Regions from separate parts of the Saccharopolyspora sp. ASAGF58 genome, predicted to be linked through region 2. Evidence: riboswitches for the same ligand, from Rfam matches in the RefSeq annotation. Region 2 holds a riboswitch; each other region holds the start of a gene.
The links. A riboswitch is a leader RNA that binds a small molecule or an ion and turns the genes downstream of it on or off. The one in region 2 is predicted to bind thiamine pyrophosphate.
Positions count from the first base shown of each region.

Region 1: linked by a shared signal. The riboswitch ahead of thiD (bifunctional hydroxymethylpyrimidine kinase/phosphomethylpyrimidine kinase) and the one ahead of thiC (phosphomethylpyrimidine synthase ThiC) in region 2 are both predicted to bind thiamine pyrophosphate.
Region 3: linked by a shared signal. The riboswitch ahead of FDZ84_RS36480 (cytosine permease) and the one ahead of thiC (phosphomethylpyrimidine synthase ThiC) in region 2 are both predicted to bind thiamine pyrophosphate.

Region 1 is NZ_CP040605.1:3,778,449-3,783,232, reverse strand. It holds gene FDZ84_RS18090 (polysaccharide pyruvyl transferase family protein) at 1-910, shown strand, start outside; gene tenA (thiaminase II) at 1,202-1,912, opposite strand; gene thiD (bifunctional hydroxymethylpyrimidine kinase/phosphomethylpyrimidine kinase) at 2,014-2,811, opposite strand; TPP riboswitch at 2,799-2,894, opposite strand; gene FDZ84_RS18075 (hypothetical protein) at 3,062-3,805, shown strand; gene FDZ84_RS18070 (hypothetical protein) at 3,910-4,209, shown strand; gene FDZ84_RS18065 (AMP-binding protein) at 4,334-4,784, shown strand, end outside.
Region 2 is NZ_CP040605.1:3,027,049-3,031,832, reverse strand. It holds gene FDZ84_RS14345 (AAA family ATPase) at 1-67, shown strand, start outside; gene FDZ84_RS14340 (LytR C-terminal domain-containing protein) at 271-900, opposite strand; gene FDZ84_RS40650 (DUF3263 domain-containing protein) at 900-1,355, opposite strand; gene FDZ84_RS14330 (peptide deformylase) at 1,526-2,104, shown strand; gene FDZ84_RS14325 (Uma2 family endonuclease) at 2,105-2,713, opposite strand; TPP riboswitch at 2,842-2,964, shown strand; gene thiC (phosphomethylpyrimidine synthase ThiC) at 2,951-4,600, shown strand.
Region 3 is NZ_CP040605.1:7,789,035-7,793,818, reverse strand. It holds gene FDZ84_RS36500 (SGNH/GDSL hydrolase family protein) at 1-657, opposite strand, end outside; gene FDZ84_RS36495 (nuclear transport factor 2 family protein) at 797-1,168, opposite strand; gene FDZ84_RS36490 (VOC family protein) at 1,381-1,773, opposite strand; gene FDZ84_RS41420 (helicase HerA-like domain-containing protein) at 1,843-2,052, shown strand; TPP riboswitch at 2,063-2,176, shown strand; gene FDZ84_RS36480 (cytosine permease) at 2,167-3,495, shown strand; gene ispH (4-hydroxy-3-methylbut-2-enyl diphosphate reductase) at 3,618-4,544, opposite strand; gene FDZ84_RS36470 (family 2 encapsulin nanocompartment cargo protein polyprenyl transferase) at 4,643-4,784, opposite strand, start outside.

The DNA.
Region 1 (4,784 bases), 750 kb from region 2:
GCTGTGCTGGGAGGCCCCGTCGGACGGGCCGTGGGAGGTCGCGTCGTTCGTGCAGCACGCGTTCAACAACCCGGGGCTGGCGCCGCGATGGGTGGCCGGCATCGAACTGGCGGCCCGCGCCGACCTGGTGCACATCGTCGGCGGCGGATTCGTCAACGGCATCTGGCCGCGGCACATCGGCCTGCTCGCGGCCGCGGTCGCGGCGACGCGCCGTTCCGGCGGCCGGGCGGTGATGACCGGCCAAGGGCTGTCGCCGGTCGCCGACGAAGCGGAACCGCTGCTGCGCAACCTCGCCGCGCAGTTCGAGGTCGTCGACGTGCGCGACGAGCCGTCGGCGGCGCTGTCCAGCGCCACCTCGCACACCGGCGACGACATGTTCTTCGGGGTCGAACCCGGGATGTACCGGGACGACGACCTGCGCGAGGTCATGGTGTGCCTGCAGTCGGACCTGCTCGACGATTCGGTGCCCGCGCTCGCCGGATTCCTGTTGGACACGCTGGGCGAATGGGGCGTGCGCCCCGAGCAAGTCGGCTTCGTCGAAGGCATCCCACGCGTGGACCGCGAGGTCTTCGCGCTGGTGGAACACGACCTACCGGGCGCCCGCTTCTACCCGTTCTCCGAGATCATGGCCGACGGGCTGCCCGCGGCGGCCGGGCAGCGCTGGCTGTCCAGCCGGTTCCACGTGCACCTGATGGCGGCCGCGGCCGGAGCGCACGGGGTCGCGGTGTCGATCAACTCCGGCTACTACACCAACAAGCACCGGTCGCTGATCGACTGCGGCTCCGGCTGGACGCTCAGCGAAGGCCTGCGGATCCCGGCCATGCCGACCAGCCGTGGATTCGCCGCCAATACGTTGCAGGAACTCAAGCGGGGCAAGGAAGAACTCGCGAAGAAGATCTACGGGGGCTGACCTATTCATCGCCCTCGACGGCATCCTGCTGCTCCCGACGGCGGTCGGCGAGGTAGAACGGCGCAGCCGCTAACACGGGCACCAGCATGCCCATCAGAACAATCAGAATAGAATTGCCCACTGTCGTCGAAACTCCGTCTACGGTGGGAAGAACCCACATCCAAGTCCCCGCCCGGACGGGCGTCTCGCTGGGAGAATCGCTTCGGCTCGCGATTCGTTACGGCCCCGTTCGTGCACCGGATCACACTGGGCCGAAGTGCGTTCCTGCCCACCTTGCAAGGGGTTTCGCGATTAGTTCAGGAATCGCGAAGTCTGCCACTCCTCCTTGATCCAAGCGCTGTTCCAGAACAGCCACTCGTACTCAGTCGCTCGGGTGAACGCGTCGAGCATCCGCTGCCGGGTCTCGGCGTCGGCTCCCTTGGCGACCCGGTCGGTGAGGTCGCGCGCGGTCAGCACCGCCTCGGCGAACTCGTCGTCGGCATAGGTCTGGATCCACGCCCGGTACGGATGATCTTCGGCACCACCGGTGGCTTCCAGGATCGCGGTGCCCACGTGCTGGTACACCCAGAAGCACGGCAGGATCGCCGCCAGCAGCACCGGATACGGCTCGGTCAGCGCGGTCGCCCGCAGGTACGAGGTGTAGGCCAGGCAGGACGGGGACGTGTCGACCCCGGCAATCTCGGCGTCGGTAAGGCCGAACTCCGCGACGTAACCGGCGTGCAGCCGGCGCTCCTCGACCAGTGCGCCCTGGGACGCACCGGCCAAGAACGCCGCGTCCTCGGCGTTGTCGGCCCGCGTCGCGGCGGCCGCCAGCGCCTGCGCGAAACCGACCAGGTAGCGCGCGTCCTGCACGATGTAGAACGCGAACCGGTCGCGGTCCAGGGTGCCGTCGGTGAGCGCGGCGTTGAACGGGTGCTCGACGATCGCCTGCTGCAGATCGGCGGTGTGCGCCCAAGCCTCGGCGCAGAAACCGTCGGCGGGCGGAGCGGGCAGCTTGCTCATCAGAACCTCTCGTAGCTGTCTCGACCTGTGGTGCGGGGCCCCCGTGAGCACTTTTCGGCGCTATGGCAACCAAAAGCGCTCACGACACCGGGGAGCGTCGATCACCACCAGTGGTGGAAGTGGTGCACCGGGCCGTGGCCGTGGCCCACGTCGAGCCGGTCGGAAGCGCGCAGCGCCTCCGTCAGGTACTCCTTGGCCTCGCGCACCGCGTCGAGCCAGTCTGCGCGCTGCGGACGCAGCGCCGCGATCGCGGCCGACAGCGTGCAGCCGGTGCCGTGGTCGTTGGTGGTCACGACGCGCTCGCTGGACAGGAACTCGGCGATCCCTTCGCCGTAGAGCAGGTCCACGCTGGACCGGCCGTCGAGGTGACCGCCCTTTAGCAGCACCTGCTTCGCGCCCAGCCTGGCCAGCCGCTCGGCCTGCGCGGGCATGTCGTTGGGGTCGGTGATCTCCGGCTCGCCCAGCAGATCGGCGGTCTCGGGCAGGTTCGGGGTGATCAGGTCCACGCGCGGCAACAGCTCGTCGCGCAGCACGCTGACCGCCTCCGGCGCGAGCAGCCGGTCACCGCTCTTGGCGACCATCACCGGGTCCAGCACGACGTGCGGCGGCGAGTAGCGGTCGAGGACCCCGATCACCGCGCGGATCACCTCGGCGTTGGCCAGCATGCCGATCTTGACCGCGTCCACCCGCACGTCGTCGAGCAGCGTTACCAGCTGCGCGGTGATGAACTCCGGCGGCACCTCGTGGACCTCGGAAACACCGGTGGTGGTCTGCGCGACCAGCGCGGTGATCACGGACATGCCGTAGGCGCCGTGCGCGGAGAAGGTCTTCAGATCGGCTTGCACACCGGCGCCGCCGCTGGGGTCGGTGCCTGCGATGGTCAGCACATTGGGAACCATGACGTCCCTCCGCTAGTACGAGCTAGGTCAGGTTCAACGGGTCTGTTCTCAGCCCGGCAGCCCAGGCACCCCGCGTCACTGCCACCAACCTAACAACCGGGACCGCCGCGCGACCACGCCCTCGGCGCCCTCAGTCGATCAGGCGCACGGCCGCTCGCCCGGCGCCCGACCCGGCACAGCGATCGAATTCACACCGTGAAGGTCACCACCGGCAGGCCAGGCAACCCTTCGCCGCGGACTAAAGTGGTTGATGATGGAAACCACGACCGATGCCCCGAGTTTCGCCCGTTCCCGCCGGCAGCCCCGGCCGGAGGATCCCGCCCGGATCTGGGCCCCGCTGGCGGACCTGACCGAAGCCGCCGTGGCGGCCGCCGGTTCGGGGACGGTGGCGATCACCCGCGGATTCGACCGCAACAGCAGGCAGCGCGCGAAGGCGCTGCGCGAGTTGCTGAACCGGCGCGACGTCGCCGCGGTCGAAGTGACTCCGGCTCCCGGCAGCGACCGGCTGCTGGCCGACGTCGAGATCACCGCGGTGGTCAACCTGATCGGCGCCGGATCGTGGCAGCCCTACCGGGTGGCCGCCGAACTGCGCGCCCCGGTGCTCGCGCCGAAGCCCGGGGACGGCCCCGCCGAGGAGGTCAAGCGGGACGTGATCGCGCTGGCCGGCGACTCCGGCCAGCGCGACGTCGCGATCTCGCACGTCGCCGTGCGCGCCGAGAACCCCGGTGCCAGCCGGCTGGTCCTGACCTCCGACGGTGAGCAGCTGACGGTGCCCGGCGGTTGGCTGACCATGACGGTGCAGGGCGGCGAGCTGCAGGTCCAGGTCGGCGGCGCGGACTTCCCGGAGCGGACGCTGACCACCCGCGAGATCCGGGTCGAGGCCTTCGACGCGCCGCACCGGCTGGTGCGCGATGAGCTGCCGATCGCCGACTTCGAGGAAGCCGCGGTCACCTTCACCGCCGAACCGAACGGCCTGGTGGTCCGCCCGGTCTGAAGACCGGCCGACCCCGCCCGTGTCCGCAGTTTCAATTGAAATTGCGGACACTCTGCGTATCGGTTCCCCTTACCAGGGGTAAACCTGAAGTTTTCGGGTGGCTTATGCGCAGAACCGCCGTCACGGTGCGCGTCCAGCTGCGTCCCTCGATCAACAACCGCGCGCGGGAGGCAGAGCGCGCGGACTGCAACAGGGAGGCTGGGAACGTGGAGCCCGCCAGGCAGTGGCACGTGAGCTGCCGCGATGTCGCCGGCAGACGTCGTGACATGTCGGTGTTGATCAACCAGGGGAACGTGGTGGTGATCGCTCCAGCGGGCGAGACCGCGGTGCTTTCCCCGCTGGAGGTCGGCAGACTTCGCGCTGCCCTGCGCGACGCGATCGTGGTGGCCGCCGCAATGGAATGAATCCCCTCGTGAGCGCGGTGGCTGGCGGTCCGTCCGCCGCCGCGCTCACGATCGCAGTCTTCCCCCGCAAGTCCGCTCGCGGCATCATCCACTCCCGGTAGCCTGGCAACCGAGAGGTGACTGCGTGAGCACGTTCTGGCAACGATCAGTCGCGCTGCTCCGGCGCGGGACGTCGGGCCTGCACACGGTGTCCGTCCTGACCAAGCAGGGCGTGATCAGCCCGCTTCGGCCGGACAAGCTGCTGCGCATCGTCCTCGCCTGGCGCCGCTGGGGCATCACCCCGCCGCTGGGCTTCGCCGTCGGCGCGGTGCGCCACGCCGACCGCCCGGCCGTGATCGACGAGCGTGGCGCGCTCAGCTACGCCGAGCTCTCGCAACGCACCACCCGGCTCGCCAACGGCCTGCGCAACCGGGTTCCCCGAGGCACCCGGATCGGCGTGCTGTGCCACAACCACCACGGGCCGATCGAGACGATCGTCGCCGCCGCCAAGCTCGGCATAGACGTGGTTCTGCTCAACACGGGCCTGAGCACCCCGCTGCTCGCCAACGTGATCGCCGAGCAGCGGGTCGGCCTGC
Region 2 (4,784 bases):
GGCGGTCCGCCCCTCGCTCGACCCGGCCCAGCTCGCGTCCCTGGAGGCTTACGCCAACCGCCCCTAACCCGGACGGATGTCAATTTCTCGCGAAATCGACCGGTGACCGGGTGACGCGGTCGCCGGAAGTGACGCAACGCAACCGCCACCCTGGAAACCCGCCGCCCCGTCACCCTCGGGGTGCACAATTTCGTGAGAAATCGACGTTCACCCGGGCGACGGTCAATTTCTCGCGAAATTGGCACGACCCCGGGTGAACGAATGGGACCGTCACTTGGTGTTGGCGTGGCCCTTGTAGTCGTTGGTGATGATGGCGATCAAGCCCGGCGTGGCGTCCTGGATGCCTTCGAAGCGGGGCTCCGCGCGCGCTCCGAAGCGGACCGCCATCTCCTGTGCCTGCTGCTCCTCGACGGTGCCGGGCCGGAAGTAGATCGTCGTGGTGGGGATCAGCCCCGCCGAGTAGTTGCCGACCTCCGGCACCTCGTAACCCGAGCTCCGGAAGTCCTCCGCGGCCCGGTGCGCCAATCCGCTGATCGTGCTGTTGTTGTAGACCCGCACCAGGATCTTGGTCGTCGTGTTACCGGAACCGACGGGTACGTCCTGGTTCTGCGTGCCCTGAGGCGGCGCGGGCGGCGGGCTGTCCTGTGTGGCCGGTGACGGCGCGACCTGCGACGTGGCGGGCGGCACCACGGCGGACTCGGCGGGCGGATTCTGGGTCAGCGACATGACCGGCGGGTTGTTGCCCGGTTCCGGGGGCAGCGGCTGGGCGGAATTCGACGCGCCGCCGCCGGAAACCAGCGTGACGATGCCGACGACGCCCGCGATCGCACCGACCCCGATCAGACCGAAGCCGATGATCTTGGCCTTGGCGGGTCCGGTGGACGGTTCCCCTGAAGTCATCAGTGCAACTCGATTCCCAGTCGTTGGGCGGCCCGTGCGCGCTGCCTACCCGCCCTTGCCTTGCGCAGCCTCTTGATCAGCATAAGGTCTTCTTGCGCGGCGGCCGGACTGTCCAGCAACGCGTTCAGCAATTGGTAGTACCGCGACGCGGACATGTCGAACAGCTCGCGGATCGCGCGCTCCTTCTTCACGCCCTCGCGCTTCCACCACTGCGACTCGAAGGCGAGGATGCCCCTCGCCCGATCGTCGAGTTCGTCGTCCGGCGCCGACGGCTGGGGCGGCACCGGCTGGGGCGGCGGTTCCACGATCCGCTCGATCGGCTGAGTGATCGGCTCGGCGAGTCGCAACGGCCGACCGGGTGCCGGATCAGATGTTCCCTGCCGTTGTTGCAGGCGCGCCAACTGTTCGCACTGACGGGCGATCTCCTGCGCAGTCAGCATTTGGGCGGCGTCCATCTGGCTCCTCGCCTCGCGATTCGGGACTTCCCGCGTTCGCAGGAATCACACGGCTGTGATTCCCCCTCAATTACACCATGCTCGGATTCGCGGCGGGAGCGGATCACACTGCCAGCAACGCGCGGGAGCACCCCGGCGCAACAGGCACCGGAAGCGCTAAAGTCCCGCTCATGGCTGTTCACCCGATCTGCGTCGTCGGCGACCCGGTGCTGCACAACCCCACCCGTCCGGTGGAGCGGTTCGACGACGCGCTGCGCACCCTCGTCGACGACATGTTCGAGACGATGGCCGCCGCCAACGGGGTCGGGCTGGCGGCCAACCAGATCGGCATCGACCTGCGGTTGTTCGTTTACGACTGCCCCGACGACGCGGGCGTCCAGCACCGCGGCGTGGTGGTCAACCCCGAACTGATGACCGCCGAGATCCCGCAGACCATGCCCGACCCGGACGACGACTGGGAGGGCTGCCTGTCGGTCCCCGGCGAGTCCTACCCGACCAGCCGGGCGAGCTGGGCGAAGGTCACCGGGTCCGATGTGGACGGAAAGCCGATCGAGGTCGAGGGGACCGGTTTCTTCGCCCGCTGCCTGCAGCACGAGACCGACCACCTGGACGGCCACCTCTACCTGGAACGCCTGGTCGGCCGCCACGCCCGAGCTGCGAAGAAGATGGTGCGGCGCAACGGCTGGGGCATCCCCGGCCTGACTTGGGACCCGGCCGAACACGGCGACCCCTTCGCCGAGGACGACTGATCAGAACTGACTTGTGTCAAGCGTGATGCCGAACGGCTCGGGCAACTCGACAGGCTCACCGAAAACTACGCGGTGTTGATGGAGATAACGCCCGCCGGTCGGCTGCGAGAACAACGTCACCGTCGGCCCGTCCGACGCGAACCTGTCGATCAATAGATACAAAGGAATTCCTGCATGCCCATAACCCCAAAGCTTCCTCGTGCGATCGTCATCGGCGTTGCCTCGAGATGTGATCTCCACAACCAGCAACGCCTTGTCTGCGAGGATTGAGCTCTTGCCCGCCGGAACATCACTCCTGGGAATCACCACGAGATCAGGCGTGCACAAACTCTTGCGCTCCGGAATCTTGATCCCGGATGTCTGAAAAATTGCCCACTCCTTCGAAATCGAATCGCGCAGTTCTCCGTGCACGACATCCGCAATCAGGTTATGCGCGTTTTCTGGCGGCGGCGTCATCACAACCCTTCCTTCGATGATCTCCGCGCGCCAAGCCGCGTTGGGAAGGTCGAGGTTCTGCCAGATTTCGACCAACTCTTCCCAGGTAGCGGTTTCGAACGCTGGGGCAGCAGTCACAGCTGGGTCACCTCCTGTATCGATGTCGCCACGCACCGTACTCACCATCCCTGACAACGTTGCGATCGCCCTGGTCATGAGCCTAACGGCAATCCGCGCTGCCGTCATCGGAGTGACCGGGGGTTGGCAGGTTCGACGGGTCCGGCTAGCCTCGGGCCGCGACAAACCAAAACCGCGGGAGCTCGTACCAACAGCGGGCTGAGAGGGCGGCTGGAGAACTCCGGGGCCGCCGACCGCACGAACCTGACCGGGTAATGCCGGCGTAGGGAGTGGATGGCAGTGGCCGACGTGCGTCCGAACGCGTCCGAGAACGGGACCAAGATCACCACCGGGCCGATCAGCGGCTCGCGGAAGGTGTTCCGGGACTCCGAATCCGGCCTGCAAGTGCCATTCCGCCGCATCGAGTTGACCAACGGCGAGCACCTCGACGTGTACGACACCTCCGGGCCGTACACCGACGAGAACGCCAACGTTGACGTCCACAGTGGACTTCACCGGATGCGGGCGGGGTGGACCGACGGCCGGGAACACCGGACCCAGCTCGGCTGGGCCAGGGCCGGCGTCATCACGCGGGAGATGGAGTACATCGCGACCCGCGAAGGCGTCCCGGCCGAACTGGTCCGGGACGAGGTGGCCAGCGGCCGGGCGGTGATCCCCGCCAACCGCTGCCACCCGGAGAGCGAGCCGATGATCATCGGCAAGAAGTTCCTGGTGAAGGTCAACGCCAACATCGGCAACTCCGCGGTGACCTCCTCGGTCGAGGAGGAGGTGGAGAAGATGGTGTGGGCCACCAGGTGGGGCGCCGACACCGTCATGGACCTGTCCACCGGGAAGCGGATCCACGAGACCCGCGAGCGGATCCTGCGCAACTCGCCGGTACCGATCGGCACCGTGCCGATCTACCAGGCGCTGGAGAAGGTCAACGGCGATCCGGCCGAGCTGACCTGGGAAATCTACCGCGACACCGTCATCGAGCAGTGCGAGCAGGGCGTGGACTACATGACCGTGCACGCCGGGGTGCTGCTGCGCTATGTGCCGCTGACCGCGAACCGGGTCACCGGCATCGTGTCCCGCGGCGGCTCGATCATGGCCGCGTGGTGCCTGGCGCACCACCGGGAGAGCTTCCTCTACACGCACTTCAGCGAGCTCTGCGAGATCCTGCGCGACTACGACGTCACGTTCTCCCTCGGCGACGGCCTGCGGCCCGGCTCCATCGCGGACGCCAACGACCGCGCGCAGTTCGCCGAACTGGAGACCCTCGGCGAACTCACCCACATCGCCCGGGAGCACGACGTGCAGGTGATGATCGAGGGTCCGGGGCACGTCCCGATGCACAAGATCGCCGAGAACGTGCGGCTGGAAGAGGAGCTGTGCGGCGAGGCGCCGTTCTACACGCTCGGGCCGCTGACCACCGACATCGCCCCCGCCTACGACCACATCACGTCCGGCATCGGCGCGGCGATGATCGCCCAGGCGGGCACCGCGATGCTCTGCTACGTCACCCCGAAGGAGCACCTGGGGCTGCCCAACCGGGACGACGTGAAGACCGGCGTGATCACCTACAAGATCGCCGCGCACGCCGCCGACCTGGCCAAGGGCCACCCGCGCGCGCAGGAGCGGGACGACGCGCTGTCCACGGCGCGGTTCGAGTTCCGCTGGACGGACCAGTTCAACCTGTCGCTGGACCCGGACACCGCGCGCGAGTTCCACGACGAGACGCTGCCCGCCGAACCGGCCAAGACGGCGCACTTCTGCTCGATGTGCGGGCCGAAGTTCTGCTCGATGAAGATCACCCAGGACATCCGCAGGTTCGCCGAGGAGCGAGGCCTGACGAGCGTCGAGGCGATCGAAGCGGGCATGCAGGAGAAGTCCGAGGAGTTCGCGGGCGCCGGCGGCAAGGTCTACCTCCCGCTCGCCGACTAGATCCCGACTAGATCCCCCATCGCCCCCCCGCAGGGGGTTTCAGGGGATTGCCAAGGGGGGACTGCGCGATTTCCATTGAAGTTGCGGAGGTTGTCCACAGCCTCCGGCGTGTCGGGTACCGACACGCCGGAGATCCGCAAGTTCCATTGAAATCGAAGGTCCGATTTCCATTGAAATCGTGTCC
Region 3 (4,784 bases), 3.3 Mb from region 2:
CCACGGCAGGCCCTTGGCGAGTAGCCACCGCAGGTGGTCGAAGCCGCTGACCCGCGCGCCCCCGGAGCATTCCAGCGAGACCTCGCCGGGCACGGCCAACCCGGCTGCCGCGAACCGGTCGGCGAAGGCCGCCGCGAGCATCCGGTGCCCGAGTTCGGACGGGTGCAAGCGGTCGACGCTCCACGTTGCCGGGCTGTAGGCGCCCGGCAACCGGTCCAGGTCCACCACAGCGACGGCATGCGTCTCGGCGACGGCGTCCAAGATCCGGTTGAGCTCCTTGATACGCCTGGCCAGTGCCCTCCGCAGCGGCCCGGGCAACCGGAAGACCCGGCCGTGGTCGTGGTAACGGATCGTCACGACGGTCGCGCCCGCGGCGGTGAGCGCGCGCACGACGTCGTTGAGCTGCCGCCGCAGCCGTCGGGCGTCGAAGTCGGAGCGCATCGTGTCGTTCATGCCGACCATCACCACGGCCGCATCCGGCGCGGCGCGGAGGGCGGCGGGCAACTGGGCGTCGCGCACGGCTGCGACGCGCGCCCCGCTCGATGCCACGTTCGCCACCTCCGTGGCGCCGAGCGCTTCGGCCAGCAGCGGCGCGAACCCGCGCCACCCGCCGACTACCGGATCGCCCATGCCCACGGCGACAGAATCGCCGAGCACCGCCAGGGTCCGTGTTCGTCGCGGGCCGGGCGGGCCCGCCGTGATCGCGTCCTGCACGTGAGCATGGTGATCGCCGAGCCTCCTGCGGCGGTGAGGCGGCGGTGACTATCCGGCGACCGCTTGGCGAAGAATCGGCGCGTCAGCGGGGTTCGGCGCGGTAGTCCTTGTCCGGCCAGAAGGGCCATTCTTCGAAGGCCAGGCACTTCCCGTCCGGGGCGAACCGCACGATCCACAGGTCCCGGTACTCCTGGGGCACCGGGCCGCCGTAGCGGGCCTCCACCCGGACGACAGCGGTGTCGCCTTCGAGCGCCACCGGGCTGCTCGTCAGCCGGAACTCCTCGTCGGGCCCGACGCGCTCGGCCTCCCACATCCGTCCGATGGCGTCGAGCCCCACAACGGGCTCGAGGTACGGGGCCTGCTGGTACGTCGCGTCCAAGGTGAAGATCTCCGCGAGCACGTCAACGCCGGGCGTCCGCCACGCCCGCTCGTACCCGCCAACCCACGCAAGCACTCGCTCCCAGTCCATGATCTGAAGAGTCTGGCATCCGCAACGCGCAAGCGCAGGCTCCGGAAACCCCAGCAGCGCAACGTTCACGGCTGCGGAAGCGAACGGCCTGTTCGCCTCGATATACGGCGCACTGTCCGTTCGCCTCAACCCGCACCTTTAAAACGCCTCAGTAGAGGCCAATACGGTCGCGGGTCCTGACATGGCCAGGTGGTGGGTCAGCTGGATTGGTCGCCGCTGCCGTAGGGGCGGGTGAGGATCTCCAGGACGTGGCCGTCGGGGTCGTCGAAGTAGACGCCGCGCCCACCGTCCCGGGTGTTGATCCGCCCCGCCTCGTGGTGCCCCGGGTCCGCCCAGTACGGCAGGTCCTGCGCCTGGATCCGCGAGAAGATCTCGTCGAACTCGCCTTCGGTGACCAGGAACGCGTAGTGCTGCGGGTTGATCTCCTCGCCGGTCTCCAGGTAGTCCAGCGTGACGTCGTTGCTGGTCTGGACGCACATGAACGGCCCGAAGGGTTCCGGTTGGGGTAGCCCCAGCAGGTCGGCGACGAACCGCGCGTTGGCGATCTTGTCGGAAGTGGCGACGATCGTGTGGTTGAGTTGGACGGCCATGGGTTTGCTCGCTTTCCTCGTCGTGCTGCGCTACTCCCGAGGCTAGGAGTTAGACCAAGGTCGAGGTCAATGGGAACCGCAGCCGGACCGGTTCAGGCATCGCTCGTCCGGGTGCGGGCCGCCGCGGCGTCGTCCGATTTTCGCGGAAAGTACGAGCAGGCCGTCGATCGGGAATCCGCCTACGAACTGCTGGCGAAGAAGGTCGCCGCGCCGGAGCCGCCCGAAGCAACCGCCGCAGGTGATCGGGCCCACCTGACATCGGTCACCTCGTCGGGGTAAGGTGCCTCCGACTTATCCACGCGGGAGCTCGGGCGTACCGGGCTGAGAGGGTGGCACCGCACGCGCCACCGACCGCAGAACCTGTCCGGATAATGCCGGCGTAGGGAGCTGTTGATGGCGCTGGACGTCGATCGTGCCGAAGTTCCGCACACCCTGGACGAACCGGCGCCCAAGACGCTGGGCGTGCTCGACCAGGGCGCGTTCTGGGGCAATCTCGGGGTGAGCCTGCTCGGGTTCAGCGGGGCGCTGGCCGTGCTCGCGCCGAGCGGAGTGCCGCAGCTGTCCTTCACGGCCGCCGTCACCGCGTGCGTGGTGGGCACCGTGATCGGCAGCATTATGGTCGGCATTTCGGCGATCCCCGGGGCGCGCACCGGGGCGCCCGCGATGATGTTGCTGCGCGGCCTTTTCGGCACCAAGCTGTCATACCTGCCGACCGTGCTGAACGCCCTGCAGCTGGTCGGCTGGGGCACCTTCGAGCTGCTGGTGATCGCGCAGGGCGCGGAGGCACTGTTCGGTGGCGGCCCGCGGTGGTTGTACGTGGTGCTGGCCGGGGCGGTGACCACCGCGCTCTCGCTGCGCCCGCTCGGCGCGCTGCGCCTGCTGCGGCGCTACGTCAGCATCGCGGTGGCGATCGCGATGGTGTACTTCTTCGTCCAACTGCTGGTTAGCCACCCGCTGCCGGACATGAACACCGGTTCCTGGCAGGGGTTCTGGCCGGGTGCGGACGCCGCGCTGGCGGTCGCGGTGTCCTGGATCCCGGTCGCCTCGGACTACTCGCGGCACTCGAAGTCTGCGACCGGCGCGTTCACCGCCGCGACGGTGGGCTATTCAGTCACCCAGATCGCCTGCTACCTGCTGGGGCTGCTCGGGTTGGCGCTGGTCGCGGGCGATGCCGACAAGGCGTTCGACCCGCTGCTGGCGGTGCCGCTCGGGGTGATCTTCTTCGGGATCCTGGTGCTGCGCGAGGTCGACCAGTCCTTCGCCAACACCTACTCGACCGCGGTCTCCATCCAGAACCTGCGGCCCAGCGCGGACCGCCGGGTGCTGTGCCTGGTCATCGGCGCGGTGATCACGCTGCTCGCGCTGACCCTGGACATCGCCCAGTTCTCGAACTTCCTGCTGCTGATCGGCTCGGTGTTCGTGCCGATGTTCGGCGTGCTCGCGGTGGACTACTTCGGGCACGCCCGCCGCCGCGACTGGGACCTGTCCGCGCAGGCCCCGTCCCGCTGGGGCATGCTGCTGGCCTGGCTGCTCGGCTTCTCGGCGTTCCAGCTGATCAACCCGGGTGAGCTAGGCTGGTGGAGCCGGCTGTGGACGGGTGTGCGGGACGCGCTCGGCTTCACGGTACCGACGTGGATGAGCGCTGCCCTCACCTCATTCCTCGTGGCGGCCCTCGCGGCTGCGATCATCGGAGCCTTCCGCCGCCGCACCGAGGAAAGCTGAGTTCAGGGGCAACCGTGGCGAAGGTCGTGGGTGCCCCTCAACCAACTGCTCGTCCGCTGATCAACACCCATCTGCACGTGGACCCATTTCCCGGGTTCCGGTCCATCGCCCTGGCAACCCGTTCAGCGGAGTGTGGCTGGCAGGCCGAAGCGGATCTCTTCGCGGGTCGTCTCGTGCTCGATGACCGTGGCCGGTTCGAGGTGGTCGATGACGTCCTCGACCAGGCCCGGCGGAGCCGAGGCTCCCGCAGTGAGGCCGATCGTCTCGGCGCCGGTGAGCCATGCGGGCTGGATGTCGGTGACGTCGTCGATCAGGTGGGCGGCGGTGCCCTGGCGGCGGGCCAGCTCCACCAGGCGCTTCGAGTTCGACGAGTTCGCCGAGCCGATCACCAGCACCAGGTCGCACTCCCCGGCGATCGCCGACAGCGCGTCCTGCCGATTGGTGCTGGCATAGCAGATGTCCTTCGAGGACGGCCCACGGACGGCCGGGAAGCGGCGCCGCAGCGCGGCGACGATGTCCGCCGTCTCGTCCACGGCGAGGGTGGTCTGCGTCAGGTAGGACACCCGCCTCGGGTCCGGCACCTCGATCTCGCCGACGTCCTCGACGGATTCCACCAGCACCGTCTGGTCGGGCGCCTCGCCGAGCGTGCCCTCCACCTCCTCGTGTCCACTGTGGCCGATGAGCACCAGGGTGTCGCCGCGCCCTGCGAACCGCCGCACCTCGGCGTGCACCTTCGCCACCAGCGGGCAGGTCACGTCGATGACCGCCAGGCCCCGCCGCTGCGCTTCCTCCCGCACGGCAGGGGAAACTCCGTGCGCCGAGAAGACCACGGTGGCGCCGTCGGGCACCGCGTCGAGCTCGTCGACGAACACCGCGCCCCGGCTCTCCAGATCGGCCACCACGTGCGTGTTGTGCACGATCTGCTTGCGCACGTAGATCGGGCCGCCGCGGAGCGCGAGCGCCTGCTCCACGATCTCGATGGCGCGGTCGACCCCGGCGCAGAACGAGCGCGGTGCGGCGAGCAGCACCGTGCGCTGTTGACTCGGCATGACTGCACTCCAAAATCGGTCGGCTGTTGCCGAACGCCGGCCGCTGCCCGGAGGCGGTGTTCCCAGATGCGGGTGGCGGCCGCGATCGGTGGTCGGCGTCAGTGGTCGCGGCGGGTCACCAGGTGGGCGAGGGCGCTGAGCTCCTCGGCCGCGCGCGGGGCCGGGTCGCAGCGGTGCAGGTCGCTCAGCGCGGATGCGAGCAGGTCGTCCGCTTGGTTCTGGCTCCAGGCGCGCCCGCCG